Regions from separate parts of the Kitasatospora sp. NPDC098652 genome, predicted to be linked through region 1. Evidence: riboswitches for the same ligand, from Rfam matches in the RefSeq annotation. Region 1 holds a riboswitch; each other region holds the start of a gene.
The links. Region 1 has a riboswitch for S-adenosylmethionine ahead of ACIQWA_RS32910 (IclR family transcriptional regulator). Riboswitches for the same ligand answer to the same signal wherever they lie in the genome.

Region 2: another riboswitch for S-adenosylmethionine. It lies ahead of thrC (threonine synthase); the one in region 1 lies ahead of ACIQWA_RS32910 (IclR family transcriptional regulator).
Region 3: another riboswitch for S-adenosylmethionine. It lies ahead of ACIQWA_RS28890 (aminotransferase class V-fold PLP-dependent enzyme); the one in region 1 lies ahead of ACIQWA_RS32910 (IclR family transcriptional regulator).

Annotation. Positions count from the first base shown of each region.
Region 1 is NZ_JBIWAQ010000021.1:62,284-72,250, forward strand. Features, by position in the region: gene ACIQWA_RS32900 (SAM-dependent methyltransferase) at 1-341, shown strand, start outside; gene ACIQWA_RS32905 (sialidase family protein) at 608-2,230, shown strand; gene ACIQWA_RS32910 (IclR family transcriptional regulator) at 2,320-3,033, opposite strand; SAM riboswitch class I at 3,233-3,375, opposite strand; gene ACIQWA_RS32915 (transporter suffix domain-containing protein) at 3,491-3,784, shown strand; gene ACIQWA_RS32920 (MarR family winged helix-turn-helix transcriptional regulator) at 3,793-4,248, shown strand; gene ACIQWA_RS32925 (hypothetical protein) at 4,309-4,707, opposite strand; gene ACIQWA_RS32930 (hypothetical protein) at 4,950-5,207, shown strand; gene ACIQWA_RS32935 (SRPBCC domain-containing protein) at 5,340-5,786, shown strand; gene ACIQWA_RS32940 (ArsR/SmtB family transcription factor) at 5,783-6,187, shown strand; gene ACIQWA_RS32945 (hydroxymethylcytosylglucuronate/cytosylglucuronate synthase) at 6,480-7,715, shown strand; gene ACIQWA_RS32950 (M1 family metallopeptidase) at 7,981-9,408, shown strand; gene ACIQWA_RS32955 (RNA ligase family protein) at 9,567-9,967, shown strand, end outside.
Region 2 is NZ_JBIWAQ010000022.1:125,554-135,520, forward strand. Features, by position in the region: gene ACIQWA_RS34015 (hypothetical protein) at 1-436, opposite strand, end outside; gene ACIQWA_RS34020 (PadR family transcriptional regulator) at 433-810, opposite strand; gene ACIQWA_RS34025 (hypothetical protein) at 897-1,529, shown strand; gene ACIQWA_RS34030 (hypothetical protein) at 1,526-1,885, opposite strand; gene groL (chaperonin GroEL) at 2,036-3,658, opposite strand; gene ACIQWA_RS34040 (cold-shock protein) at 4,005-4,208, opposite strand; gene ACIQWA_RS34045 (MoaD/ThiS family protein) at 4,759-5,037, opposite strand; gene thrC (threonine synthase) at 5,065-6,345, opposite strand; SAM riboswitch class I at 6,363-6,498, opposite strand; gene ACIQWA_RS34055 (glucosyl-3-phosphoglycerate synthase) at 6,648-7,670, shown strand; gene ACIQWA_RS34060 (trehalose-6-phosphate synthase) at 7,709-9,175, shown strand; gene otsB (trehalose-phosphatase) at 9,162-9,967, opposite strand, start outside.
Region 3 is NZ_JBIWAQ010000016.1:64,944-74,910, forward strand. Features, by position in the region: gene ACIQWA_RS28865 (NlpC/P60 family protein) at 1-44, opposite strand, end outside; gene ACIQWA_RS28870 (NYN domain-containing protein) at 245-1,546, opposite strand; gene ACIQWA_RS28875 (hypothetical protein) at 1,836-2,099, opposite strand; gene ACIQWA_RS28880 (rhomboid family intramembrane serine protease) at 2,330-3,112, shown strand; gene ACIQWA_RS28885 (Lrp/AsnC ligand binding domain-containing protein) at 3,155-3,436, shown strand; gene ACIQWA_RS28890 (aminotransferase class V-fold PLP-dependent enzyme) at 3,440-4,804, opposite strand; SAM riboswitch class IV at 4,857-4,974, opposite strand; gene trpD (anthranilate phosphoribosyltransferase) at 5,247-6,323, opposite strand; gene ACIQWA_RS28900 (hypothetical protein) at 6,443-6,868, opposite strand; gene ACIQWA_RS28905 (heme-copper oxidase subunit III) at 7,275-7,895, shown strand; gene ACIQWA_RS28910 (cytochrome c) at 8,083-8,892, shown strand; gene ACIQWA_RS28915 (Rieske 2Fe-2S domain-containing protein) at 8,901-9,953, shown strand; gene ACIQWA_RS28920 (ubiquinol-cytochrome c reductase cytochrome b subunit) at 9,950-9,967, shown strand, end outside.

The DNA of each region.
Region 1 (9,967 bases):
GTCGGCGCCTCGGCTGGCAGGACGGCCCGGCCCCGGTGCCCGGCGCCGAGCTCACCCTGCTGCTCGACCCGATCACCCTGCACCCGATGCTGCACGGCACCGGCCGGACCGCAGACGGCACACCCTTCCCACTGGTCGGCATGGTCCCGGTCGAGGCCGAGGCAGCCCAACGGCTCGCCGCCCGGCCCCGGTTCGGCATCCCACTCGGCCCCTGGGCCCACCTGACCGCCCTCGCCACCGAGGCCGGCCAGGACGGCGGGCTGTTCTGGTGGCACGGCTGGGAACAGTCGGCCACCGCCCTGCGAACCGTCCACCAGGCCCTGCGGGAGCGCGGGCGGTAGACACACCGCACCGGCCGGCCCGTATAACCCCAGGTCAGGGCGGGGACGGCGGCCGATGGTACGGACTCGGTAAGGAGCCCGCGCGGACCGTTGGCGCGCCCCCTGCCGCTGGCTAGACTCGCGCGGCCGACCGGACATCGCGGCCGACCGACCGGGCATCCCGAGCGGCCGACCGGGTGCCGACTCCCGTTCGGCACCGGAGCAGAGCACAGCGCAGCACCACCCAGGACACCAGGCACCTCCCGCCGACGACCATGGGGGTCTCCATGCAGTTCCGCACCAGGGCACCACTCGCCACCGCGACCGCAGCGCTCCTCCTCGCCGCCGTCGCCGCCGGTGCCCCTACCCCGGCCGGTGCGGCCGCGGCCGGCGCGAACCCGCCCGACGCCTCGCCCGGCGCACCGCTCGCCGTGATCTCACCCGGCGATCCGTACGCTTCCTGCGACCTCGGCGCGGACGGCGACGGCACCAACTACCCGGGCGCGGAGGAGGAACCGTACGCCGCCGCCAACCCGCTGGATCCGGCGAACACGATCACCATCTACCAGCAGGACCGCTGGTCCAACGGCGGTGCCCGGGGCCTGAGCTCCAGCTACACCACGGACGGCGTGCACTTCACCCAGACGGCCCTGCCCTTCACCCACTGTGCGCCCGGCGGGCTGGCCTACCAGCGGGCCTCCGACGGCTGGGTGAGCTTCGGCCCCGACGGCACCGCGTACGCCAGCGCCCTGGTCTTCGACGCCACCACGGCGCGCAGCGCGGTGGCCGCCGCCACCTCCACCGACGGCGGGCGCAGCTGGCAGCACGTCACCGAGCTGATCAGCGACGACGACCCGGCGATCACCGACGACAAGAACGCCGTCACCGCCGACCCCGTGCACCCGGGCGTGGCCTACCAGGTCTGGGACCGGGTGGACCAGGCCGCCGGCCCGACCCCGGTCTTCGACGGGCCGGGCTACCTGTCCGTCACCCGGGACCACGGCCGGACCTGGTCCCCGGCGAAGCCCTTCGTGACCACCGCCACGACGCCGAACACCCAGACCATCGGCAACCAGATCGTGGTCGACCCGCGCACCGACACGCTGTACGACTTCTTCGACTGGATCACCTTCACCGACGCGACCGCCACCACCGTCAGCGACGTGCACTTCGGCATGGTCAGCTCCACCGACCAGGGCCGCACCTGGAGCCGGCCGGTCCGGGTCGCCACCGACACCTCCGTCCCCGAGGTCCACCCGAACGCGCCCGCCGACGCCACCAAGTCCCTCCGGGCCGGCGCCGGCCTGCCCAGCGTGGCGATCGACCCGCAGACCGGTGAGCTGTACCTCGCCTACGAGGGCTCGGAGTCCACCGGCGGCAGGTTCGACGCCATCCAACTCGTGCACTCCACGGACGGCGGGCGGACCTGGAGCGGCCCGACCCGGCTCAACCAGGCCCCGGGCGCACCGGCGTTCACCCCGTCCATCACCGTGGCGGCCGACGGCACCGTGGCCGTCAGCTACTACGACCTGCGCTACCTCACCCCGGCCGACACCTCCACGCTGCCCACCGCCGCCTGGCTGCTCAGCTTCCCGCGCGACGGCGAGAACAGTCCGGTCGAGCGGCAGATCTCACCGGTCTTCGACTGGCTCCAGGCGCCCTACGCCGGGGGCCACTTCCTCGGCGACTACCAGGCCCTGATCACCGACGGCCGCCTGGTCCGCCCGGTGCTGGTGACCGCCAACAGCGGCGCCCCGCTGAACTCCACCGACGTGTACAGCGGCCGCTTCCGGCCGGACACCCTGCGCAGCCCGGGCGCGGCCGCACCGACCACCCAGGCGGCGCGCACCGGGGCGCGCGCTGGGGCGCCCGCCGTCGGCCCGCGCGCCGTGCAACACCTGCGGCGCTGACCCGACCGGCGGCCGGCGGCGCGGAAACGCTCCGCGCCGGCGGCCGCTCGGCCTCGAACGCCCAGGTCCGAGCCGGGCCGACGGCCCGGTCAGGGCCGGTGCAGCGCGTCCGTGAGGTGGCCCGCCGCCTCGATGACGGCTTGGGACAGGCGGGCACCCGGGTGCCGGCTCAGCCGTTCGATCGGCCCCGAGACGGAGACCGCGGCCACCACCCGGCCGGCCGGGCCGCGCACCGGCGCGGAGACGGAGGCGACGCCGGGCTCGCGCTCGCCGATCGACTGGGCCCACCCCCGGCGCCGCACCCCGCTGAGCGCGGTGGCGGTGAACCGGGCACCCTGGAGCCCGCGGTGGAGCCGCTCGGGTTCCTCCCAGGCCAGCAGGACCTGGGCGGCGGACCCGACCTTCATCGGCAGGGCGAGCCCGACCGGCACGGTGTCCCGCAGCCCGAAGAGGCGTTCTGCGGCCGCCACGCAGATCCGGACCTCACCCTGCCGGCGGTACAGCTGGGCGGTCTCGCCGGTGACGTCGCGCAGGTGGGTGAGGACGGTGCCGGCCGCGGCGAGCAGACGGTCCTCACCGGCCGCCGCCGAGAGTTCGGCGAGCCGCGGGCCGAGGACGAACCGGCCCTGGAGGTCCCGGCCGAGCAGCCGGTGGTGCTCCAGTGCGACGGCGATCCGGTGGGCGGTCGGCCGGGCCAGGCCGGTGGCGTCGACCAGCCCGGCCAAGGTGGCCGGGCCGGCCTCCAGGGTGCCGAGGATCGAGGTGATCTTGTCGAGCACGCCGACGCCGCTCGTGTTCTCCATGGACGGGTACTCCAGTCTCAGATCCCGTGAGCGACGGGTGGGTACGGCTCACGGGCGCTCCGTTGGGGTGGGAGCGGGGTGGTCAGCGGGGACAGGCCTGCGGGAACAGCAGATCGCCTGCGCCGAGCACGAAACGGGTACGCGAAAGGGCCGGGGCGGGAAGCGCCCGGGCGAAGGACAGCACTGAGAGCACCGTGTCTCCTCATCTTCCCCGCGCCACGTTGGCGACAGGCCGGAGTTGGCACTGACCCCGGACGGCACGGCGCGTACTTCGGACGCCGGGTCGAACGGGGAGTTGCCGGGGCTTCGTAGGGCCGGTCCCTCCACCCCTCTGGATGATTCGCGAAGTACCATACAAGATTTCCCGGGCGCCCCGCCAAACCTTTCCCGAACACCCCGCACCCGGAGCCCGCCGGGGTCCTTGACCACGGATTATTTAGATTTCTAAACTATTTCCATGACTGCGACCCCGGCGACCTCAGCATCCCCAAAGAAGCCGCTCAGGTTCAGGATCGGCATCGCGCTCCTCATCCTGAGTGCCCTGACCTACGTGGCCGTCCTCGTCATCCTCTTCCTCCCGCTGGACTCCGGCGCCAAGGCCGCCGCCTTCGGCGGGACACTCGTGGTCGCCGAGACGAGTGCCCTCATCGGCATGGCCGGCGTCGGCAAGGAAGCCGTCCGGGCGGTCAGGTCCCGCCTGGGGCTCAGGAGGCGCAGCCGCGCCGCCGAGCAGCCGCCGACCGCAGAGTGACGAGCCCGATGGTCACCGGCGAAAGACCCGGCGGCGCCGACCTGCACGCCCGCAGCGCCCGGCTCAACCAGCTCTTCGCGGACCTGCGGCTCCTCTCGGAACGGCACGGGCCCCGCTACGACGAGTTCGGGCTCACCGCCCAACAGCACCTCGTGCTCGGGCAGATCGTGGCCGACCCGAACGTCACCCCCAAGGACCTGGCCGAGCGCCTGGGCGTGTCCAAGGGCGCTGTCAGCCAGCACCTGGCGCGCCTGGAGAAGGACGGCTACCTCTCCCGGCAGCGCAGTCCCCAGGACGGCCGCGTCCACGTCTTCCGCCTGGAGGCCCGTGGCACGGCCTACCGACAGACCGTGCTCCGGTACGAGCGGGAGCTCCACGACGCCTACGTCGCGAAGCTCTCGGCCACGGACATGGCGGAGATCGAGTCCGCACTCGGGAAGTTGAGACGGGTCTTCGAGGGCTGACGCCACCCGCCCCGGACGCCACTCGTCAGCGACCTCAAGTGATCGCTCGCTCGAGATCGCTCACTTGAGATCGATCACCAGACTCCCGGCCCGCGCCTCCTCGCTCGTGACCTTCTTCCTCGGGTGCCAGAGGACCTGCACCGAGTAGGAGTCCGAACCCCCCGGCACGTCGGGCAGCACGATCGGGAACCGGCAGGCGGAGTCGTGGTACTCGCCCTGCCCCAGGGCGCCGGTCGCGACCACCCGACCCGCCGAGTCGCGGACGGTCACCAGGGCGTCCTTGTCGACGTCGTCCAGGTCCTTGGCCCCGTTGCAGGGGCCCGACTTGGTGGGGTCGGAGGTACTGATCCGCGCCTGGCCCACCAGCGTGAACGACTCGTCGTCCCCGGGCCCGGACACGCCCCAGGCCAGCCCGACGGCGCCGGCGCCGACCACGAGTCCGGCAACCGCGAACACCACCGGGGCCTTCCACCACCGGAGTTGGGGTCCCTGCGCAGCCTCGGGCGGAGCCGCCTCCGTGGCGGGTATCGGGGCAGCACTCTCTTCATACGATTCGTCAGGCATTCGCACAGGATGGCACCGAGCAGCGCCGCTGACGAGGAAGTTCCGCGAACGGAGCCCCACCGTGCGGCCGCCACCGACCGGCCGCACTGCCCGACCGCGGTGATCGGCGACGGCCAGGCCACGGAAGAATGGGGCGGGTGACCAGCACTCAGCCGCTCCCCCGGGGCCTCACCGCCCTCATCCCCGACGCCCGCACCCGGGCCACGCCCGGCGAGCGGGCCGCCTCCCAGCTCCTCCACCTGCGCGAGGCGACGGTGCCCGTGCCGGTCCTCGCCGCGGCCGCCGAGCTGATCACCCCGCTGTTGAAGGACGAGGACCCGGCGACCCGCGCGGCCGCCACCGCCGTCCACACCCGCCTGCTGGCGGCCATCGAGGAGGCCACCCCCGGGCGATAGCCCGCCGGGACGGGGCGAGGCCGGACCCCTCGGCGACGGACCCGCGCGAGACGCAACCCTCGGGTTGCACCTGGTGATGCGACGTGCAACTCTGGAGTTGCACCCACTGTCCGCGATGGAAGGAGCCCCCTCATGAGCGAGGACCGGATCGAACGCGAGACCCTGATCGAGGCGCCCCTGGAGCGGGTCTGGTCCCTGGTGGCCGAGCCCGGTTTCTGGGTCGCCGACAAGGCGAGCCTGCCCGGCACCGTGGCCAGGGAGGGCGAGGAACTGGTGGCCAGGAACCCGGAGTACGGCGACTTCCCGGTGCGCGTGGAGAAGGTCGAGCCGCCGACCTACCTGGCCTACCGCTGGGCCAGCGCGTTCCCCGGGGAGGAACTGCGCGAGGACAACAGCACCCTCGTCGAGTTCACCCTGACCCCGGAGGACGGCAGGACGCGGCTGCGCGTGGTCGAGAGCGGCTTCGCGACACTGGCCGGGTCCGAGGAACTGCGCGGCAAGGCGGTCGAGGACAACACCGGCGGCTGGCGCCAGGAGCTCGACGCGCTCAGGACGCGCGCCGAACAGCCCGCCGCGTGACCGACCAACCCCACGGCGCCGTCGAAGCGGTCGACACCGTACTCGCGGCCCTGGCCGACCCGACGCGACGCCGGCTGCTCGAACTGATCGCCGCGCAGGGGGAGGCCACCGCGACGACGCTCGCCCGGCACCTTCCCGTCTCGCGCCAGGCCGTGGTCAAGCACCTCGCCGTCCTGGACGCCGCCGGGCTGGTGAGCAGCGGCCGCGCCGGGCGCGAGGTGCGCTACACGGTGCGGCCCGCGGCGCTCGACACCACGGCGCGCTGGATGGCCTCGCTCGCCGCCGACTGGGACCGCAGACTGGCGCACATCAAGCACGTCGCCGAGGCGGCGGAGCGGGAGTCGCGAACAGGTCGTGACGACGCGTCACGCCCACCGGAACAGCCCCACGGAGGAGTCTGACCAGGTCGACCGCCTGACGGCACGCCCCGGGTGCGGCCGGTCGCCGAGCCGCCGACCGACCGGCCGTTCACCTGCCCGTCGACCCCTCCGTTCGTCAATGCACCGAACGGGAGCTTCACCTTTCGGGGTGGTTAGCTCTCGCTTTTCCGTAGGTAGTCGAACCGACCCTTCTCCGCGCGCCTGGTACGAATACGGAGCGACAGAAGATCCGGTACGGGCGGGGGAGTTGACAGGGATGCGGGCGAGCACGGGGATCACGAGGGCAGAGGCCACGACGGCGGGGACCACGACAGTGGGGGCCACGACGGCGAGGGCCACGACGACGGTCGCCGTGGCCGGGGTGGAGTTCGGCTGGGGCAGCTCGGGGAAGTTGAGCGCGGTGCTGTCCGCCCTCCGGGCCCGCGGCGGCGAGCGGCTGAGATTCATCGGCCTGGCCTCCGGGCTGGGCAGACAGCTGCTCGCCGAACAGCCGGTGGAGCGCTGGTTCGACCTCCCGGACGAGCGGTCCGACCAGGAACTGGCCCGGATCGTCCAGGCGCAGCGCGTGCGGGCGGCACTGGTGGTGCTGGACGGCGCGCTGGCCAACGCGCTGCGGGCCTGCGGGGTGCCGGTGGTGTTCGTGGACAGCCTGCCGTTCCTCTGGACGGACGGCGACCGGCCCGACCTCCCGCTGGACGCCGAGGTGTACTGCGCCCAGCGGTGCGTGGAGCTGCCGCCGGAGGGCGCCGGGGTGCTGGCCGACGTGCACCGGCTCCGCTGGGTGGACGCCGTGATCGCCGACGGCGGCGCCGCCCGCGGCAGCCCTCCCACGCCGCACCCCCGGCGCGCCCTGCTCAACCTCGGCGGGCTGCGCGCGCCCCACCTCACGGACTGGGCGAGCTATCCCCAGCTCGTCCTGCCCGCCGCACTGGAGGCACTGACCGCGAGCGGGGTCACCGAGGTGCACATCGCGGGCAACCTGCCGGCCTGGCTGGCCGCGCAACTCGTCGACTCCTGCGCCCACCCGCCCGTCACCACCGTCGGCGCCCTCCGCCACCAGGAGTTCCTGCACCGCCTCGCCGACTGCGACGTACTGCTCACCTCCCCCGGGCTGACCACCCTCCTGGAGGCCGGGCAACTCGGCACCCCGACGCTCTGTCTGCCGCCGCAGAACCTCAGCCAGATCTTCAACGGCCGCTTCCACAGCCGGGCGCTCGGCACCGACGTCCGCCTCCGTTGGCCCCAGGAGGTGTTCGACGAGGAGGAGGCACTGGCCCTGCGCGCCCACGGCGAGCGCAAGGCCCTCGACCTGATCCACGGCGGCATCGCCCGCGCCGTCGACCTCGGCCGCCACCGTACGTCCGCGGCCGTACGGCAAGGCCTGGTCGAGAAGCTCAAACGGCTGTCCGACGGGGCTGCCGCGGTTCCACCCGGCCCGGACTGGACGGCATTGACGAGCGCGGTCGGCACCGCCGGTGCGGCCCAGGTCGCCGACGTCCTGCTGCGGCTCCTGGCCGACTCCCCGGGAGCCGACCAGCCGCTCCACTGACCAGGCCGACTCGGCGGCCCAGCCGACGGCAGACCCAGCGGCCGGCCCGGCGGATCACCCCGACGGAGGGCTGCTGCGTGTCCCCGGGCTGGTCGTGGCCGTTCTCAGGCACGGTGCCGGCGACGCGCTGCCCGCCCCGGCAGGCCGGGCATGGCGCGTCGGGACAGCGGCGTGCGCGCTGACCACCCCCTCCAGCACCCGCGCTTGCGGCCCTGCTCCCGACATCCCCGACATCCCCGAGACTTCCGAGACTTCCGAGGTCCTCATGATGAAGTCCACCGGCCCGCCCTTCCGGCCGGTCACATCCGCCCGGTTCACCACCACCGTCCAACGACTCCTCGACCGGTCCGATGCGCCGTCCGGCCCACGGCGCCTCCTCCTTCCGCTGCTCTCCGTCCTCGCCGTGCTCCTGTCGGTGGGCGCCGCACCACCCGGCCGCGCCCCCGCCGACCCGACCCGCACCCCCGGCGCCCCCACCTACACCGTGGAGTTGAGCAGCGACGCCACGGGTGCGCACTGGCGCGGCCACGAGCGGATCGTGTTCACCAACACCTCACCGGAACCCCTGCACGAGGTGTACCTGCGGCTCTGGGACAACTTCCGCGGCGGCTGCGCGACCCCGTCCGTCCGGGTGACCGGTCTGGACGGCAGCCCGGAGGTCGACTGCACCGCCCTGCGCGTCCCGCTGGCTCGCCCACTGCCCCGGGGCGCTTCCGACACGGTCGAGTTCGACCTCGGCATCGACGTCCCCGACGGCCTCGACCGCTTCGGCCGGGACGGCGCGTTCAGCTTCATCGGCAACGCCCTGCCCGTCCTCGCCGTCCGCGACGGGTCGGGCTGGCACCTGGACCGGTACAGCGAGCTCGGCGAGTCGTTCTACGGCCTCGCCTCCGACTTCGCCGTCACCCTCGACCACCCCACCGAGGTCCTGGTGCCCGCCACCGGCACCGCCGTCGACACCCCCGGCACCCAGGGCCGCACGGTCACCCGGATCGGTGCCCGGCAGGTCCGCGAATTCGCCTGGGCCGCCGGGCCGTTCCATCGGATCGAGGGCCGGTCCGGCGACGGCGTCCGGGTCGCCGTCTACTCGGTCAGCAGCGTCTCCGCCGCAGACGCCCGCGCGATGCTGGACCTCTCCCTGCGGACCATCGACGACCACTCCGCCCGCTACGGCCCCTACCCGTACGGGGACGTCGCCACCGTCCTCGACGACGCCTTCGGGTTCGGCGGCATGGAGTACCCGGCCTTCGTCCTCGACCGGATCCGCCCCTCCGCCGTCATCCACGAGCTGGCGCACCAGTGGTGGTACGGCATCGTCGGTGACGACCAGTACCGCGCGCCCTGGCTGGACGAGTCCTTCGCCGAGTACGCCATGGACGTCGAGCTGGGCCGGACGAAGGAGGGCTGCACCGCCGCGACTCCCTTCCGGAGCCCGGCCGAACGCCTCACCAACCCGATGAGCTACTGGGACGCCCACCCCGACCGCTACGAGGCGGTCATCTACGACCACGGCTCCTGCGCCCTGCACGAACTGAGCCGGCTGATCGGCACGGACACGATGTCCGCGCTGCTGCACGACTACGCCCGCGCCCACTGGTTCGGCGTCTCCACCACTGCCGAGTTCAAGGCCGCCGCCCAGGCCGCGACGTCCGCCGACCTGACGCCCTTCTGGAAGGAGCACCGCATCGACTGATCCCCGAACCCACGCCGGACCCTGCTCCCGTTCCACACCCGACCGGACCCCCAGCGGCAGCCCCGTCAGCGCCCCCACCAGCCGCGTTAATCGGTGGCCCTCCCGTCCCGGCGGCTCCTACAGTTGCCGCCGGATCAAGGACGTTCAGGGAGCCCAGCATGCGTGTGCACTACCCCCGGACGCCGCATCTCCCCTGGTCACCGGGGGCTGCGGCGGACGACGTACGGACCGGGGACCTCTCCGGCCTGGCCGGGGCGGAGGTCGTGGTCACCGAGAAGCTGGACGGCGAGAACACCACCCTCTACCCCGACGGCCTGCACGCCCGCTCGCTGGACTCCGCCCACCACCCCTCCCGTGCCTGGGTCAAGGGCCTGCAGAACCGGGTCGGCGCCCGCATCCCGGACGGCTGGCGGATCTGCGGCGAGAACCTGTTCGCCCGGCACTCCATCCCGTACACCGACCTGGACAGCTGGTTCTACGGCTTCTCGGTCTGGACGGACCGGGACGAGTGCCTCGACTGGGACGCCACCGTGCGCTTCCTGCGCCGCCTCGGCATACC
Region 2 (9,967 bases), on a different contig from region 1:
GCGACGTCGCCCGGACGGCCGTCCACCGCCCCAGCAGCGCCGCCACCCCGAGCAGCAGCGTGGCCACCGGCGGGGCGAACGCCCGGACGTGGTTGCCGAACGAGTCGTCCCAGGCGAGCCACCTGGTGGTCCGCTCCAGCGCGAGCACCCAGGGCACCATGACGGCGCCGACCACCGCACCGGCGATCATCGGCGCCGCCAGCGCCAGCAGCCGCCCGGCCGCCGAGGCGCCGGTCAGGCCCAGCCGCACCCGGAGCCCGTACACCGCCAGGCCGAGCACCTCCCGGGCCAGCGCCACCCGGCCGCCCGCCGCCGTGGTGTCGGCGAACACCTCGGCCAGTTCCGCACCGCGCTCGCGCCGGTAGCGCGCCGGGTAGAGCCGCAGCGCGGCCCGCAGCACCGCCGAGGGCGCGGGACCGATCACCGGCATGGTCATGAGAGTCCTCCCCCTGTCGCGGGCCGCTCCCCGGCCCGGCCCGGCAGCATCGACCGGATCCTGGTCAGTCGCCGCTCCGCCTCGGTGGCCACGGCGCGCAGCCGTCCGGCCTCGGCTGCCAGCGCGTCCCGTCCGGCCTCGGTCAGCGCGTAGGTGCGCCGGGCCCGTCCGTCCACCACCTCTTCGGCGGCGACCTCGATCAGACCCTGCCCCAGCAGCCGGTCGAGGGCGCCGTACAGGGTGCCGGTGCGCATCTTGACCCGGCCGTCCGAGATGGCGGCGATCTCCTGGATCAGCGCGTAGCCGTGTCTGGGCTGGTCGGCCAAGGCGGTGAGCAGCAGCAGCGTGGGCTCCTGCATGGAGCGTTCTGTCATACGACTACATATATCGTCAACCTACCTATAGGTCCAGCACCGGCCCGTGCCGACCCGACCCGAGCCGACCCGCCACAATGTGCCCCATGCCGACCGAGGACCTGCTCACCGCCTGGACCGCCCTGCTGCACCGGTGCGGCGCCACCGACGACCCCGAACCGTACGGCCGCGAACTGCTGCGCCGCTGGTCGGACCCGCGCCGCCGGTACCACACCACCGAGCACCTGCGCGCCGTCCTGCACCACGTCGACGCGCTCGCCGGGCACGCCGCCGACGCCGACACCGTCCGGCTCGCCGCCTGGTTCCACGACGCCGTGTACCGCCCCGACCGCACCGAGAACGAGGAGCGCAGCGCCGCCCTCGCCGTCCGCGCGCTGACCGCCGCGGGCCTGCCCGCCGAGCGCGTCGCCGAGGTCGAGCGGCTGGTCCTGCTCACCGTCGGCCACGACCCGGCCCCCGGGGACCGCGACGGCGAGGTGCTCTGCGACGCGGACCTCGCCGTCCTCGGCGGCACCCCCGAGGCCTACGCGGCCTACGCGGCCGCCGTCCGGGAGGAGTACGCCTTCGTCCCCGAGCCGGACTTCCGCACCGGCCGGGCCGCCGTCCTGCGCCACCTGCTGGCGCTCCCGGCCCTCTACCGCACCCCCGACGCCCACCGGCACCTCGCCGCGACCGCCCGCACCAACCTGACCACCGAGCTCCAGTACCTGGAGAACTAGGCCCCCAACTCCCCCACCGGCGCCACCACGGCCCCCTGCTTGCCGCACACCCAGTGCGGCTCCGGCCCCAACTCGGGCTCCACGCCCAGCGCGTGCGGGTCCCCGTCGGCCGCGCAGGCGGTGCACAGCGGCCACCGGCCGTACGCCTCCAGCAGCGCGTCCTGGACGTCCTGGGCGACCAGCCCGAGCACGTAGTCGGTGCCGTCCGGCCACTGCTCCAGCCACCAGCGGCGGTGGGTGACGGCCTGTTCCACCAGCGAGACGACGGCGGCGTCCGCCACGTCCCGCGCGGTGAGGTCGGCCAGGATCAGGGCCCGGGCGTTGTGCAGGGCGGTCTCGATGTCGTCGGAAGCCATCCGTCCATTCTCCGCGGCCCGCCCCTGGCTTCAAAACACAGGCCCGGGGCCGAAACGCGCCCCGCGCCCGAAACGCCGCGTGGGCGGCCCCCCGAAGGGAACCGCCCACGCGGACGAGGATCAGCCGATCCGATCGGAGTCCGATCAGGATCAGAAGTCCATGTCACCGCCCGGCATGCCGCCGCCGGCGGCCGCGGCGGCCTTCTCCGGCTTGTCGGCGATGACGGCCTCGGTGGTGAGGAACAGCGCCGCGATGGAGGCGGCGTTCTGCAGCGCGGAGCGGGTGACCTTGGCCGGGTCGATGATGCCCTCGGCGATCAGGTCGACGTACTCGTTGGTGGCGGCGTTCAGGCCGTGACCGGCGGGGAGGTTGCGCACCTTCTCCACCACGACGCCACCCTCCAGGCCGGCGTTGGTCGCGATCTGCTTGATCGGGGCCTCCAGCGCCACGCGGACGATGTTGGCACCGGTGGCCTCGTCGCCCTCCAGCTCCAGCTTGTCGAAGGCGACACCGGCCTGCAGCAGCGCGACGCCACCACCGGCGACGATGCCCTCCTCGACGGCGGCCTTGGCGTTGCGGACGGCGTCCTCGATGCGGTGCTTGCGCTCCTTGAGCTCCACCTCGGTGGCCGCGCCGGCCTTGATGACGGCCACGCCGCCGGCCAGCTTGGCGAGGCGCTCCTGGAGCTTCTCGCGGTCGTAGTCCGAGTCGCTGTTCTCGATCTCGGCGCGGATCTGGTTCACGCGGCCGGCGACCTGCTCGCTGTCACCGGCACCGTCGACGATGGTGGTCTCGTCCTTGGTGATGACGACCTTGCGGGCGCCACCCAGGAGGTCCAGACCGGCGTTCTCCAGCTTGAGGCCGACCTCCTCGGAGATCACGGTGCCGCCGGTGAGGACGGCGATGTCGCCGAGCATGGCCTTGCGGCGGTCGCCGAAGCCCGGGGCCTTGACGGCGACGGACTTGAAGACGCCCTTGATCTTGTTGACGATCAGGGTCGACAGGGCCTCGCCCTCGACGTCCTCGGCGATGATGACGAGCGGCTTGCCGCTCTGCATGACCTTCTCCAGCAGCGGGAGCAGGTCCTTGATCGAGCCGATCTTGGAGTTGGCGATGAGGATGTACGGGTCCTCGAAGGTCGCCTCCATCCGCTCCAGGTCGGTGGCGAAGTAGGCGGAGATGTAGCCCTTGTCGAAGCGCATGCCCTCGGTGAGCTCGAGCTCCAGACCGAAGGTGTTGCTCTCCTCGACGGTGATGACGCCTTCCTTGCCGACCTTGTCCATGGCCTCGGCGATGAGCTCGCCGATCTGGGTGTCGGCGGCGGAGATGGAGGCGGTGGAGGCGATCTGCTCCTTGGTCTCCACGTCGGTGGCCTGGGCCAGCAGCTGGTCCGAGACGGCGGCGACGGCCTTCTCGATGCCGCGCTTGAGGGCCATCGGGTTGGCGCCGGCGGCGACGTTGCGCAGACCCTCGCGAACCAGGGCCTGGGCGAGCACGGTGGCGGTGGTGGTGCCGTCACCCGCGACGTCGTCCGTCTTCTTGGCGACCTCCTTGACGAGCTCCGCGCCGATCTTCTCGTACGGGTCCTCGAGCTCGATCTCCTTGGCGATGGAGACACCGTCGTTGGTGATCGTGGGGGCGCCCCACTTCTTCTCCAGCACGACGTTGCGACCCTTGGGGCCGAGCGTGACCTTCACTGCATCGGCGAGCTGGTTCATGCCACGCTCAAGGCCGCGGCGAGCTTCCTCATCAAAGGCGATGATCTTGGCCATCAGAAGTGGTCCTCCGGGACACGGTCGACTGCTCGGACCAAGGGGTGCCCGCGACGGACGGCCCTGGTGCGCGGAGGTCCATTCCCCTACCGCTCCCGGGGGCCTCACCGACCCGGTCCGCTGTCACTCTCACACTGTGAGTGCTAACGCCAATGATTAGCACTCCGGGTGGTCGAGTGCAAGCCCAATGACCGACCCGCGAGCCACCGTCCGCCCCCGCGCGGGAGCCCGGACGGCCCGCCCGGGGAACGCGAACGGGCCCGTACGACGCGTGTCGTACGGGCCCGTCGAGAAGCGAGTGGTCACCAGCCGTGGGCCGCGCCGAGCTCCTGGGTGCCGGAAGAGGTCAGACCGCCGCGCGGACCATGTCCGCCTGCGGGCCCTTCTGTCCCTGGGAGATCTCGAACTCGACCCGCTGGCCCTCCTCGAGGGTGCGGTAGCCGTCCATCTGGATCGCGCTGTAGTGGACGAAGACGTCCGCACCACCGTCGACCGCGATGAAGCCGTAGCCCTTCTCCGCGTTGAACCACTTGACGGTGCCCTGAGCCATTCCGAACTCCCCTAGTGCTGTGCTGGCCCTTCACGGGCCCGCAGGTCGCGGGCCCGGGTCTGGTTTGAAGGCCGGCCCGGGGAACCCCCCCTGGGCGCAGCCGTGCACGCCGCAATCCTCCGCAGCGGGGCGCCGGACGGCTTCCGTGAGCGGCTGATTACGTCGACCGCCGCTGAATGTATCCGGATCGACGCCCTCTGCAACAGGGTCAGCCGCCGGGAATTCCGCAGCCCCGTCAAGAGACAAGAGCGAACAAACCGGGAGAAAATCGGCAATTAGCGCCGGACATAGCGGACGAATTACTCAAATGCCTGCAGGAATTCTGACATCTGCCTGACATGTTTCACGGCCCCGGCCCCGGGGCGGTCTCAGCGTCCGGACGAGCTCCGGCGAAGCACCCACTGCCGGAAGGGGAAGCCCTGTTCCCAGCAGAGCCACACTCTACTCCGACTCCGACCGAAAATATTCCCGCCGAAATGCAAGCGGCCGCCCGCACGCACGGAGAGTGGAATTCCGTACGCGCGGACGGCCGGGAAACGGCGGGAACGGCTCAGCAGCCGCCGGCCACCGCCGGAATGATCGAAACGCTCGCACCGTCCGTGATCCCGGTCGCCAGACCGTCGGCGAACCGCACGTCGTCGTCGTTCACGTACACGTTGACGAAGCGGCGCAGCTTGCCGGTGTCGTCCAGGATCCGGGCCGCGATGCCCGCGTGGTTGTGCTCCAGGTCGGCGATGACCTCGCCCAGGGTGGCCCCCTCGGCGGTCACCTCGGCCTCGCCGCCGGTGTAGGTGCGCAGGATGGTGGGGATGCGGACGGTGGCGCTCATGACTCTCCTAGCGGGGTGGGGGGTGGATCAGGCGGACGCGAGGCCGGCGGCGTGGAAGGAGTCCAGCGTCGGGCGGATGACGGCGGTCATGCCCGCCTCGGAGACGGCGTCCAGCGTCTTGAGGCCGTCCCCGGTGTTGATCGCGACGGTCTCCTTGGCGGGGTCCAGCAGACCGGTCTCCACGAGCTTCTTCAGCACGCCGACGGTCACCCCGCCCGCGGTCTCGGCGAAGATCCCCTCGGTCCGGGCCAGCAGCCGGATCGCCGCCACCACCTCCGCGTCCGTGACGTCCTCCACCGCGCCGCCGGTCCGCCGGGCGATGTCCAGCACGTACGGGCCGTCCGCCGGGTTGCCGATCGCCAGCGACTTGGCGATGGTGTCCGGCTTCACCGGCCTGATCACGTCCCGGCCGGCCTTGAACGCCGCCGACACCGGCGAGCAGCCCTCCGCCTGGGCGCCGAAGATCCGGTACGGCCGGTCCTCGACCAGGCCCAGCTTGATCAGCTCCTGCAGCCCCTTGTCGATCTTCGTCAGCTGCGAGCCCGAGGCGATCGGGATGACGAGCTGCTCCGGCAGCCGCCAGCCGAGCTGCTCGCAGATCTCGTAGGCCAGCGTCTTGGAGCCCTCGCCGTAGTACGGCCGCAGGTTGACGTTGACGAAGCCCCAGCCCTCGCCGGCCGGGTCCCCGATGAGCTCCGAGCAGAACCGGTTCACGTCGTCGTAGTTGCCCTCGATGCCGACCAGCTCACCGCCGTACACCCCGGCCATCACGACCTTGCCCTGCTCCAGGTCGTGCGGGATGAACACGCAGGAGCGGAACCCGGCCCGGGCCGCCGCCGCGCCCACCGCACCGGCCAGGTTGCCGGTCGACGAGCAGGACAGCGTGGTGTAGCCGAACGCCCGGGCCGCCTCGATCGCGCAGGCCACCACCCGGTCCTTGAACGAGTGCGTCGGGTTGCCCGAGTCGTCCTTGACGTGCAGCTGCGCGGTGAACCCGAGCTCCCGGCCCAGGTTGTCCGCCTTCACCAGCGGGGTCCAGCCGGGGTTCAGGTTGGGCTTCGAGGCGACGTCGGCCGGCACCGGCAGCAGCGGCGCGTACCGCCAGATGGACGCGGGGCCGGACTCGATCCGCTTGCGCAGCTCCTCGGCGCGCTCGCTGCCGAACTCGTAGGCGATCTCCAGCGGCCCGAAGCACTCCGCACAGGCGAAGCTGGGGCCGAGCGGGAAGCGGGTCCCGCATTCCCGACAGGACAGCGCGGCCGCGGGGCCGAGGTCGACGGAAACGGGTGCGACGGTGTCGATAGCCATGATGGCGGAGGCCTCTCTCCTCATCTTCCCCGCGGCGCGGATGCGCCACAGGCCGGAATTGGCACCTGTCCCGCCGGGGCCTGTCGACGACAGCCGAGCGAGAAGGTTGCCGGGACGTCAACGGGCCGTTCCCTCAGTCCCTCTGGATGAGCTTGTGAAATTGTGGTGGTGCGCAGCGGCGACCCCGGCGTGCAAAGGTCCGGCCGCTGTACGAAGACTGTATCCGAAGGCGTCAAACCTGAACGGGACCGTCCGCCAAGCGAGATGACCCGTCCCACCCGATCCCGCCGAGGAGAGTCACCGTGCCCGCCGAACCGACCCACGCGCTCCTCCCGCAGGCGGCGTCCTGGCTCCGCCGCCGCTCGTGGAGCGCGGCCGATCGGCCGGTCGACGCCCTCCTCGCCGCCAAGCGGCGCACCGGCCGGACGGTCAGCGTCGTCCTCCCCGCCCTCGACGAGGAGGCCACCGTCGGCGACATCGTGCGCACCGTCCGGCGCGAGCTCATGGACCGGATCCCGCTCGTCGACGAACTCGTCGTGGTCGACTCCGGCTCCACCGACGCCACCGCCGCCGTCGCCGCCGAGGCCGGCGCCCGGGTGGAACACCGCGACCGGATCCTCCCCCGGCTGCCCGCCGTCCCCGGCAAGGGCGAGGTGCTCTGGCGCTCGCTGCTGGTCACCCGCGGCGACATCGTCTGCTTCATCGACGCCGACCTGCGCGAGTTCGACCCGGCCTTCGTCTCCGGCATCGTCGGCCCGCTGCTCACCGACCCCGACATCCACCTGGTCAAGGCCATGTACGACCGCCCCCTCGAAGTCGGCGGCTCCGCGGCGGGGGACACCGGCGCGATCGTCCCCACCGGCGGCGGCCGGGTCACCGAACTCGTCGCCCGCCCCCTGCTCAACCTCCACTGGCCGGAACTCGCCGGCTTCGTCCAGCCCCTCGGCGGCGAGTACGCGGCCCGCCGCTCACTGCTCGAACGACTGCCCTTCCCCACCGGCTACGGCGTCGAGATCGGCCTCCTGATCGACGCCCTGGACCTGGTCGGCCTGGACGCCCTCGCCCAGGTCGACGTCGGCGTCCGGCACCACCGCCACCAGGACGGCCAGGCGCTCGGCCGGATGGCCGCCACCATCTACCGCACCGCCCTGGAACGCCTCGACCGCTCGCACCGCCTCAAGGCCTCCGCCGACCTCGTCCACCCCCACCTCACCCAGTTCACCCGCGACCCGCACACCCGCGCCTTCACCGCCCACACCCACCCCGTGACGGCCCTGGAACGCCCCCCGATGCACACCGTCCCCGAGTACGCCACCCGTCGTTGACGGGTTTGCCACCCGGACCCCCAGGCAACATCCCAACCATGGGCGATCTCACGACCGAACGTTCGAGTGCGACCGGAACCGCCCCCGTCCTGGTGGCCTCCAACCGGGGACCGGTGTCCTTCGGCACCGCCGACGACGGCACGCTGACCCTGCGCCGCGGCGGCGGGGGCCTGGTCTCCGGCCTGTCCGCGATCGACGACCCCACCGCCGTCTGGGTCTGCGCGGCCCTGGGCGACGCCGACCGCAGAGCCGCCCGGGAGGCCCCCGACGGCCGCCTCGACCGCGCCGGGCACGAGGTCGGCGGACAGGCCGTACGGATGCTCGACATCGACCCGGAGACCTTCGCCCGCGCCTACAACGGCGTCGCCAACTCCACCCTCTGGTTCGTCCACCACCTGCTCTACGCGACCCCCACCGCGCCCTCCTTCGACGCCGACTTCCGCACCGAATGGGCCGCCTACCAGGCGTACAACGCCGCCTTCGCCGCCGCCCTGGCCGCCGAAGCCGCCCCGGGAGCCGCCGTCCTGGTCCAGGACTACCACCTCTCCCTCACCCCGGCGCTGCTCCGCGAGGCCCGCCCCGACCTGCGGATCGGCCACTTCTCGCACACTCCGTGGGCCCCGCCCGAGTACTACCGGCTGCTCCCGGACGACGTCGCCCGGGCCGTCCTGACCGGCATCCTCGGCGCCGACCGGGCCGGCTTCCTCACCGAACGCTGGGCCCGCGCCTTCGCCGCCTGCTGCGAGGACCTCCTCGGCGCCGTCTTCGACCCGGCCGCCCTCACCGTCACCCACCAGGGCCGCACCACCCAGCTGGGCGTGCACGCCCTCGGCGCCGACGCCGACTTCCTGCGCGAACGCGCCCACCGCCCCGACGTCGACGAGCGCCTCGCCGCCCTGCGGGCCGCCGTCGGCGACCGCCGCACGATCGTCCGGGTCGACCGCACCGAGCTGAGCAAGAACATCGTCCGCGGCCTCCAGGCCTACCGGCACCTGCTCCGCACCCACCCCGAGTGGCACGACCGGGTGGTCCACATCGCCTTCGCCTACCCGTCCCGCACCGACCTCGCCGAGTACCGCGACTACACCGCCGCGGTCCAGGAACTCGCCGCCGCCGTCAACGCCGAATTCGCCACCCCCACCTGGCAACCGCTGATCCTGCACGTCAACGACGACTTCCCGCGCTCGCTGGCCGCCTACCGGCTCGCCGACGTGGCCCTCGTCAACCCGATCCGGGACGGCATGAACCTGGTCGCCAAGGAGGTCCCGGTGGTCTCCGACCACGGCTGCGCCCTCGTCCTGTCCCGCGAGGCCGGCGCCCACGCCGAACTCGGCGACGACGCCCTCACCGTCAACCCGTACGACGTCATCGCCACCGCCGAGGCCCTGCACACCGGCCTCACCATGAGCCCCGAGGAACGCGCCGACCGCACCAAGCGCCTCGCCGCCGCGGCCACCGCGCTCCCCCCGCAGCAGTGGTTCCTCGACCAGCTCAACGCCCTCTGAGGGCCTCCCCCAGAGCCCCCAACAGCTCCACCACCCCGTCGGGGCCGTCGACCACCACATCCGCCAGGTCGGCGAGCTCCCGCACCGGCGCGTCCCCCACCGCGCCGGCACACACCAACAGCCCCGCCAGCCCCTCCGCCCGCAACCCCTCCACCGCCCGGAACGCCGCCACGTCCCCCAGGTCGTCCCCCGCGTACAGCACCGACCGCGCCCCGCGCTCCCGCAGGAAGCCGGTCAGCGCCGCCCCCTTGTCCACCCCCGGCGGCCGCAGCTCCAGCACCAACCGCCCGGGCTCCACCACCAGCCCGTACTCCTCCGCCAGCTCCCCCACCGGCCCCCGCAACAACTCCAACGCCCGCTCCGGCTCCCCCGTCCGCCGGGTGTGCACCGCCACCGAGCGCCCCTTGTCCTCCACCCACGTCCCCTCGGGCGCCCCCACCCGCTCCAACACCCCCGGCAACGCGCCCCGCACCCCCGCCACCCCCGGATGCACCTCCGGCGCCGAGAGCTCACCCGCCTCCCACCGCTCGGCCCCGTAGTGCCCCAGCACCACCAGCCCCGGCACCCCGGCAAACCCCCCGTACTCCGCCGCCACCCCCGCCGGCCGCCCGGTCACCACAACAACGGCCCCCACCACCCCCGCCAACCCCCGCAAAACCCCCACCACCCCCGCATGCGCCCGCGCCCGCGAGGGATCCGCCACGATCGGCGCCAACGTCCCATCGAAGTCCAGCGCCACCACCGCATCCCCCGGCGCCCCCAGAATCGCCCGCAACCCATCCCGCCCGGCCT
Region 3 (9,967 bases), on a different contig from region 1:
ACCCGTGCGCGGCTGGGCTGCTTCGGACGGCGGTGGGAGGCCAAGAGACCGGCTCCTTCTTCCATCGGACTCACCTGATCAGGTGAGATTCCGGAAAATAGGTTTGACGCCAGACCCTAGTGAAGATCTACCCGTTTTGCCACTCCCCCGAAGGCGTGAACTCCGCTTCCCCCACTGACTTCACCGGATCCGCACACCCGCACGGAAACCCCACTGACCTGCCGTCACCGCCTCCGGCCCCAGCTCAGGGCCGGGCCAGCCGGTTCAGCAGCAGCACCGAGGCCACCGGGCGCGCACCCGCCTTCCGCACGCCCTCCGCGACCTCCCGGTCGGTGGAGACCACCACCACCGGACGGCCCTGCGGCTCGGCCCGGACCAGACGGCGGATCAGCTCGTCCGCGGTCTCGCCGGTCCGGCTGAACCGTACCCGGACCCCGCGCGGCGGCGCCATGATGACCGGTACGTCCAGGTCCTGCCCGTCGAACACACAGGTGACCTCCGCCTGGGTGCGCTGGGCCAGCATCGCCAGCCCGCCCAGCAGCCGGATCCGCTGCTGCTCCAGCGGCAGCGCCGGATACCCGGTCTTGGTCACGTTGTAGCCGTCCACCACCAGGTGCACCTGCGGGATCGCCAGCAGCTGGTCCAGCAGCGCCGGGTCGTCCTCGGCCAGGCCGCGCCGGGCCACGTCGTGCGGCGAGGCCGCCCCCGGCACCACCGCCTCCACCAGGTCCGCCGGGCGGATCTGGGAGACCGGCAGGGCCAGCTCCCGCTGCAGGCCCTGCGCCGACTGCAGCACGGTGTCCAGCAGCAGCCGCAGCCGCATGTCCTCGACGCTGCGGCCCTCCCGGGCCGAACGGCGGCCCTGCTCGACCGCGGTCTCCAGTTCGGACACCCGGTGCCGCAGCCGCCGCGCCTCGGACTCGGCCGCACTGCGCTCCCCGGCGGCCTGCGCCCTCGCCGCCTCCAGCTCCCCGGTCACCCGCCGGGTCTCGGCCTGCGCCCGCCGGGTGTCGCTCTCCAGCGACCGCACCTTCTTGCGCAGCGACTCGGCCTCCCGCCGGACGCCCTCGAACTCCGCGCGCTGGCGCTCCAGGTCCGCGCGCGCCGCGGCCCGCACCTCGGCCAGCTCGGCCTGGAGCTTCTCCACCAGCCGGGAGGCCTCCGCCGCCGCGTCCTCGGCGCCGGCCCGCTCGGCCTCCTCGCCCGCCTCGGCGACCAGTCGGCTCCAGCCGGGCGAGCGCACCAGGTAGGCGGCGGCGGCGACGTCCATCGGATCGGCGGCGCCGGGGACGGTCCCCGACTCCAGCGCCTTCACCAGGTCCGGCTGGCCCAGCCGCAGCCGCTCCGCTATCCGCACCCGGAAGGCCGGCTCGGACTCCAGCGCCGCCGCCAGCGCGGTGGCCGCGTACTTGGCCCGCCGCGCGGGGGTGAACTTGACGTACTGACGCAGGCTCTGCGGCAGCTCCCCGGGCGGCAGCCCGCCCAGCGCGTCCGAGGCCAGCCCGACCACCCGCCGGCGCACCCCCTCGGGCAGCGGCCGGTCCAGCTTCTCGGCCGCCCGCTCGGCACCCGCACCGGCCGGGGCCGCGCCGGGGCCCTCCGGGAGGTCGGTCTCGGACGGGCCCGGCTCGGCGGCCGGCTCCGGTGCCGGCGCAGCGGGCTGAAGCCCCTGCGCTTCGCCGGGCTCCCTCGCTGCGTCCACCACGTCCTCGGCTCCGATCCTGGTCCAGCGGGTGCGGCCGCGGCCGCCCCTGTCGTCACGCTCCGTGCGTCTTGTCTGTATTGTCCCGTGCGGTGGACGGCGGCGTCGCGCACCGCCCACCGCACCGGCGGGGTCAGCCCTGCGCGGCGGGGGCCTCCACGCCCTCGGCACCCGGACGGGCCACCAGCTCGACCTGGTCCACCGCGTTGCACCAGCGGCAGCGCACCGACTCCACGGTCTCGCTGTGCACCTCGGTCTCCTCGACCCGGGATTCGCCGGCCAGGTCGAAGTGCAGGAACTCGGTCACCCGCGCGGAGCGGGTCACGTCGAAGCGGGTGAGGTTGCCGCACAGCGTGCAGCGCCAGCGCGTCTCGGCGGTCGGAGCGGCGACGGTCATCGGGGGGTCCTCTCGGCTGGTCCCTGGGCGGGCGAGGCGCTCCCCCCGGAGCCCCGGCGTCGGCGGCGGGAGGCGGGAATGCCCGCCCCAAGCCTATTGCCTGGGGCAACCACCAGGACCACCGGTCAGCCGAGATGACCGGAGCCCGTCCCGCCCCGCCGGACGGCCCAGTAGTCCACCTGCCGTAAACCGCCGTGTCACCTGCCGCGCCCGGAGGGATGCTTGGCCGCATGGCGCTCACGGCCCCCGACCACACCGATGCGCGGGACGGCCGCCCGGCGCTGCCCGCCCCGGCGGTCACCTACGCCCTGATCGCGGTCAACACCCTGGTCTTCCTGCTCGGCCCGGCGGCCGGCCTCAACCCCCTGTACGGCACCGGCCAGACCCGGATCTGCGCCGAGCAGCGGTACGAGCAGCGCTGGGGCGCCGTCCCCGCCGAACTGCTGACCGGCCACCCGCTGACCGCCGGGCAGCTGGCCGAGGCCCCCGACCCGGTCCCCGGCTGCCCCGCCGCCCCCACCCCGGGCAAGCACCCGGCGGTGTCCGCCCTCACCGGCCTCTTCCTGCACGCCGGCTGGCTGCACCTGCTGGGCAACCTGCTCTTCCTGCACGTCTTCGGCCCGACCGTGGAACGCCGGGTCGGCCGGGCCAGGTACCTCCTCTTCTACCTGGCCGCCGGCTGCACCGCCTCGTACGGCTTCGCGCTCGCCGAGTCGCACGCGCCCGACTCCACCCGGGTCCTGATCGGCGCCTCGGGCGCGATCTCCGCCGTGCTCGGCGCCTACCTGCGCTTCCACCCGCGGGCCCGGGTGACCACCCTCGTCCCGCTGCTCCTCTTCCTCCCGCTGCGCTTCCCGGCCTGGCTGGTGCTCGGCCTCTGGTTCGCCCTGCAGTGGTGGTCGGTGCACTCGGCCGGGCCCGGGGTCGCCTACCTGGTGCACGTGATCGGCTTCTCCGCGGGCTTCCTGTACGCCTGCACCGTGGTCGGCCACCCCCCGAGACGCCCCGGCTGAGGCCCGATACGCTGGCCGCACCCGCATCAAGGAGCCCGAACTGTGATCACCGCCATCGTCCTGATCAAGACCAGTGTCGACCGCATCCCCGAGATCGCCGAGGCCATCGCCGCGATCGAGGGCGTCAGCGAGGTGTACTCGGTGACCGGCGGATACGACCTGGTGGCGATGGTCCGGGTGCGCCGCCACGACGACCTGGCCGAGGTCATCCCGGGCCGGCTCAACAAGGTCCCGGGTGTGGCCCACACGGAGACCCAGATCGCCTTCCGCACCTACTCCCAGCACGACCTGGAAGCGGCCTTCGCCCTCGGCCTGGACGAGTAGGACTCAGCCCGCGCGGCGCGTGTCGGCGACGCAACGGCCGCCCTCGTTGCGGTAGTTCCACGCCGCGCCGTCCGTGACCAGCTCGCGGACCGCGGCCAGGAAGCGCTCGACGTGCTCGTCCGGCGTGCCGGCCCCGAAGCTCACCCGGATCGCGTTCAGGCTGCGCTCACCGGGCAGCGAGGGCTCGGGCGCCCCGCACTCGGAGGGCGCCGAGTCCTCGTCACCGAGCAGGGTGCGCACCAGCGGGTGCGCGCAGAACAGTCCGTCGCGCACGCCGATGCCGTACTCGGCGGACAGCGCGGCCGCGAAGTGCGAGCTGTTCCAGCCCCGGACGACGAAGGACAGCACGCCCACCCGGGCCGAGCCCGCCCCGAACAGGTTCAGCACCCGGACCTCGGGGATCTCCGCCAGCCCCGCCGTCAGCCGCTCGACCAGCTCCCGCTCCCGGGCCTCCAGCGCGTCGAAGCCGGCCTCGGTGAGCGCCCGACAGGCCGAGGCGATCGCGTAGGCGCCGATGACGTTCGGCGAGCCGGCCTCGTGCCGGGCCGGGCCGGTGTGCCACTGCACCGCCACCGAGCCGTCCAGCTCCCGGGCCACCGTCCGGGTCGCCCCGCCGCCGGCCAGGTAGGGCTCGGCCGCGTCCAGCCAGTCGGAGCGGCCGGCCAGCACCCCGGCGCCGAACGGCGCGTACAGCTTGTGGCCGGAGAAGGCGATCCAGTCGACGCCCAGCTCGCGCACCGAGACCCGGTGGTGCGGGGCCAGCTGGGCGGCGTCCAGCACCACCCGGGCGCCGTACCGGTGCGCGGTCCCGGTCAGTTCGGCGACCGGCCACAGCTCGCCGGTCACGTTCGAGGCGCCGGTGACGCACAGCAGCTTCGGGCCCTCCGGCGCCGCGGCCAGCGCCTCCTCCAGCGCGGCCACCGCCTCGGCCCGCGAGCGCGGCGCCCGCAGGTAGCCGACCTCCAGCCCGGCGTGCGCCCACGGCAGCAGCGAGGCGTGGTGCTCGGTCTCGAAGGCGAACACCCGGGTGCCGGCCGGGACGGCGGCGGCCAGCAGGTTGAGCGAGTCGGTGGTGGCGCGGGTGAAGACCACCTGGTCGCCCGCGCGCAGGTCGAGGAACTCGGCGACGGTCCGGCGGCTCTGCTCGAACAGGTCGGTGGACAGCTGGGAGAGGTAGCCGGCGCCGCGGTGCACGCTGCCGTAGTAGGGGGCGTAGGCGGCGACGTCGTCCCACACCCGCTGGAGCGCCGGCGCGCTGGCCGCGTAGTCGAGCGCCGCGTAGCCGACCTTCTCACCGCTGACGAGCGGGACCTCGACGTCGTGGCCGAGGACGGCGAGCGGGGCGGTGGTTCCGAGGGAGAGGGACATGGGGATGCACTCCTTCACGGGGTAAGGGACCCCGGGAGTGCAGATCGTCCGGTGTCCGCGCTTGTCGCGCGGACGGCTTGCCCGGCGACCCGGTCCTCACCCAGGGCACCCCGCCACGGACGGAGGGTTGCCGGACAGCCAGCTGGGGCTTGACGCTGTCACTCATGACCTGGCGAAGACTCTAGGTCGGGTACGTCGGACGGTCAAACAGGCATCCACCATCCGGACTGTGTCTTCGCCCGCTCGCCTCCGGGGCGCTCGGACCCGGTGCCGACGGTCGTCGCTCCCGCGCTCTCCCCCAGCCTCCGGCCGGGGGGACCCCCATCTCGCTTGTCGCTCCTCGACTTTCGGCACCGGCGCGCCCCTTCGGCTCGGGGCGGGTACATCGGGGCGGACACGAAGGGCCCGTGCCGACGAATCGGCACGGGCCCCAACTACCGCCTCAGATCCGGCTGGTGGCCTCCGACCAACGCCGCAGCAGGTCCTGCGCCCGGCCGGAGTCGATCGCCTCGGCCGCCCGCGCCATGCCCGCCGCGAGCTGCTCCGCCAGCGGGGCGTCGCCCAGGTCCAGTGCGACCAGCGCCGCCGCCGTGTTCAGCAGGACGGCGTCCCGCACCGGCCCGCGCTCCCCGGCCAGCAGCCGGCGCGCGACCTCGGCGTTGTACGCGGCGTCGGCCCCGCGCAGCGCCTCGATGCCGACCAGCTCGATGCCGACGTCCCGCGGGTCGAAGGTGGTCTCGGTGACCACGCCGTCGCGCACCAGCCAGACCCGCGAGGTGGTGGTGATGGTCAGCTCGTCCAGCCCGTCGTCGCCGCGGAACACCAGCGCGGTCGCCCCGCGCCGGGCGAGCACCCCGGCGATCAGCCCGGCCAGCCGGGTGTCGAAGCAGCCGATCGCGTGCGAGGTGACCCTCGCCGGGTTGGTCAGCGGGCCGAGGATGTTGAAGGCGGTGGGCACCCCGAGGTCGCGCCGCGCGGTGGCGGCGTGCCGCATCGAGGGGTGGAACTTCGCCGCGAAGCAGAAGGTGAGCCCGACCTCCTCGGCCACCTGGGCCACCCGCCGGGAGGAGAGGTCCAGCGCCACCCCGAGCTTCTCCAGCACGTCCGAGGAGCCGCTGGAGGAGGAGGCCGCCCGGTTGCCGTGCTTGACCACCTTGGCCCCGGCCGCCGCGGCGACGATCGCCGACATGGTCGAGATGTTGACGGTCTTCGCCCGGTCCCCGCCGGTACCGACGATGTCGACCGCCGGGCCGGGGATGTCCAGCGGCTCGGCGTGGTCGTACATCGCGTCCACCAGGCCGGCGATCTCGTCGACCGTCTCGCCCTTGGCCCGCAGCGCCACCATGAACCCGGCCACCTGGACGGGGGACGCCTCGCCGCTCATGATCCGGTCCATCGCCCACGCGGTGGACGAGCGGTCGAGGTCCTCCCCCTTCAACAGAGCCGCCAGGAGGTCCGGCCAGGTGCGGACCACCTGCGCGGGGTCGGTACCACCGTTCGCAGGGTTCACGTTCACCATGGCTGACTCCAGCTGTTGTCGGTTCCCCCGCGAGGGGGGACGTCCGTACGGATGGAGCCAGCCTATCGAGCGGCGGGGCGCCTACGGCGCCCTCATCTCCAGTACTGAGACGGCACCGCTCAACGCGTGGCCGGGGCCCGCTTGGCCAGCCGGGCCCGCAGCAGGGTGGCGACCGCCTCGGCCAGCGCCACCGGGTCGACCGGGCGGGAGATCGCGGCATCGGCCCGGCTCCAGGCGGCGAGCCAGGAGTCCTGCGGCCGGCCGATCAGCACCAGCACCGGCGGGCACCCGTAGATCTCGTCCTTGAGCTGGCGCCCGAGGCCGAGGCCGCCGGCCGGCACCGCCTCGCCGTCCAGCACGCAGAGGTCGACGCCGCCCTTCTCCAACGCCTTGAGCACCGCGGGGGTGGTCGCGCATTCGAGGTAGGACAGCTCCGGAAGATCCTCGGCAGGGCGACGGCCGAGCGCCGTCAGCACCTGCTCGCGGGTGTTGCGGTCGTCGCTGTAGACGAGGACGGTGAGCGTCTCGTCGGTCGTGTACGCCATGGACCCTGCTCCCTCAAGTGTGATCCGGACCACGTTCACCTGATCCGGATGCTACTCCCGTTTCCCCCGTCGCCGGTCCCCCTCGCGCACGTTCCCCCTCAAGCCGCCGCGCCCGTGACTCACCCGCTCGGAGGACGGCCCGTCACCCGGACCCGCCCGGACCCGCCCGGTCCACCCGGACGGCCGTGCGGCATCCCGTCCCCCTACGGCACGGCACTGGGCCGACCGTGCAACGACGCGCCGGGCAACGGGGTCGCGGGCCCCTCCGAGGAACCGTCAGAAAAGGGACACGCCGCTGCTCAGCCTCCGTCCGGACCCCCCGTCGCCCGTCAAGCGGGCATACCGCACGCACCGGACACTCCGAGGGACACCCCCCGACGTGAAGACGGAATAAGGGACCGACATAATGTCCGTCGTGGCGACAGCAACAGCAACAGAAACCGGGCACGCGCACGGATCGGTCAATCGACCGAACATGGTCAGCGTCGGAACGATCGTCTGGCTCAGTTCCGAGCTGATGTTCTTCGCGGCCCTCTTCGCGATGTACTTCACGCTCCGCTCCGTCAAGGGAGCCGAGTTCTGGGCCGAGAAGGCGCACGCCCTCAACGTGACGTTCTCCTCGGTCAACACCACGATCCTGGTGCTCTCCTCGCTCACCTGCCAGCTCGGCGTGTTCGCCGCCGAGCGCGGTGATGTGAAGAAGCTCCGCGGGTGGTTTGCCCTGACGTTCTTCATGGGCGCGATCTTCATCGGCGGACAGGTCTACGAGTACACCGAGCTGGTCAAGAACGACGGCCTCTCGCTGTCCTCGGACCCGTACGGCACGGTGTTCTACCTGACCACCGGCTTCCACGGTCTGCACGTGACGGGCGGTCTGATCGCCTTCCTGCTAGTCCTGGGACGGACGTACGCAGCCAAGCGCTTCACGCACGAGCAGGCCACCGCCGCGATCGTCGTGTCCTACTACTGGCACTTCGTCGACGTCGTGTGGATCGGCCTGTTCGCGACCATCTACCTGATCAAGTAACCAGCTGATCAGGTCGCTGGCCACCGGCAGCGGCCCCCGCCCTCACCGGCGACGGGCCGCTTCTGCCGGTGCCGACGCTCCCACCGACCGACCGCGCGCGCAGCCTTGGACAGGCAACCTCGTGCCGGCCAGACCGGCCGCCGGGTGCACCCACCAGTCGACCAGATCCTGACACCGGGGTTATTCCGTGAAAAAGCTCTCCGCACGACGGCGCCACCCATTGGCGGCGCTGGTCGTCCTACTTCTCGCCCTGGCGGCAACCGGGGGGCTGTACGCCGCGTTCGCGCCCGCCGACAAGGCGCAGGCCGACGTCGCCGCGCAGTCGCTCGCGATCGATGAGGGCAAGAAGCTCTTCGCCGTGGGCTGCTCCTCCTGCCACGGCCTGAACGGCCAGGGCAGCAGTGACGGTCCGAGCCTGGTCGGCGTGGGCTCCGCCGCTGTCGACTTCCAGGTCGGCACCGGTCGCATGCCGGCCCAGCAGCCCGGTGCCCAGGTGCCGCGCAAGAAGGCCATCTACAGCCAGAGCGAGATCGACCAGCTCGCCGCGTTCGTCCAGTCGCTCGGCCCCGGCCCGACCACGCCGGACGCGAAGCAGTACACCTCGACCAACCCGGACGACATCTCCAAGGGTGGCGAGCTGTTCCGCACCAACTGCGCCCAGTGCCACAACTTCGCCGGCCAGGGCGGTGCCCTGACGAAGGGCAAGTACGCCCCGTCGCTGGAGGGCGTGGACGCCAAGCACATCTACGAGGCCATGCAGACCGGCCCGCAGAACATGCCGTCGTTCCCGGACAGCACCATGCCCGAGGAGCAGAAGAAGCAGATCGTGGCCTTCGTCCGCCACACCACCAACGATGAGCCCAACCCCGGCGGTCTCACCCTGGGCAGCCTCGGTCCGGTGACCGAGGGTCTGTTCGGCTGGATCTTCGGCCTCGGCACGCTCATCGCGGTCGCGATCTGGGTCGCCGCCCACACCACCAAGGCCAAGAAGTCATGAGCCACGACATGTCAGAAGAGAAGCTCCCGGAGCCGCACGGCTCCGCCGGCGAGGTGGCCGACCACGGCAACCCGTTCGCCGACCCGGGCCTGCCGGCCCACGAGCCCCGTCGCACCGACATCGACGAGCGGGCCGCCAAGCGGGCCGAGCGTCAGGTCTCGCTGATGTTCGTGGTCTCGATGCTCGCGACGATCGGCTTCATCGCCTCGTACGTGGCGATCGACCCGGACAAGATCGTCTACATCTTCCCGCTGGGCCACGTCAGCGCGCTGAACTTCGCGCTCGGCCTGACCCTGGGCGTCGCGCTGTTCATGATCGGCGCGGGCGCGGTCCACTGGGCCCGCACCCTGATGTCGGACGTCGAGCTGCCCGCCGAGCGTCACCCGATCGAGGCCTCCGACGAGGTCCGCAACGACGTCATCGAGCAGTTCAAGACCGGTGCCGCCGAGTCCGGCTTCGGCCGCCGCAAGATGATCCGCAACACCCTCATCGGGTCGATGGCGCTGGTCCCGCTCTCCGGCGTGGTCCTGCTCCGCGACCTGGGCCCGCTGCCGGAGAAGAAGCTCCAGGAGACGGGCTGGAAGGAGGCCACCCCGGCCAAGCCGCTGCAGCTCGTCAACATGAGCACCATGCAGCCGATGAAGCCCGAGGACCTCGTGATCGGCTCGCTGACCTTCGCGATGCCGGAGGGCCTCACCACGCACGACGAGGACTTCCAGCAGCGCATCGCCAAGGACGCCCTGATGCTGGTGCGCATCGCGCCGGAGGACATCAAGGACGACAAGTCCAAGGAGCTGGGTTTCGAGGGCATCCTCGCCTACTCCAAGATCTGCACCCACGTCGGCTGCCCGATCAGCCTGTACGAGCAGCAGACCCACCACGCGCTCTGCCCCTGCCACCAGTCGACCTTCGACCTGGCGGACGGCGCGCGCGTCATCTTCGGCCCGGCCGGCCACCCGCTGCCGCAGCTGAAGATCACCACTGACGACAAGGGCAACCTGGTCGCCACCGGCGACTTCGAGAAGCCTGTCGGCCCGAGCTTCTGGGAGCGTGCTCGATGAGTAGCGCGAGCAGC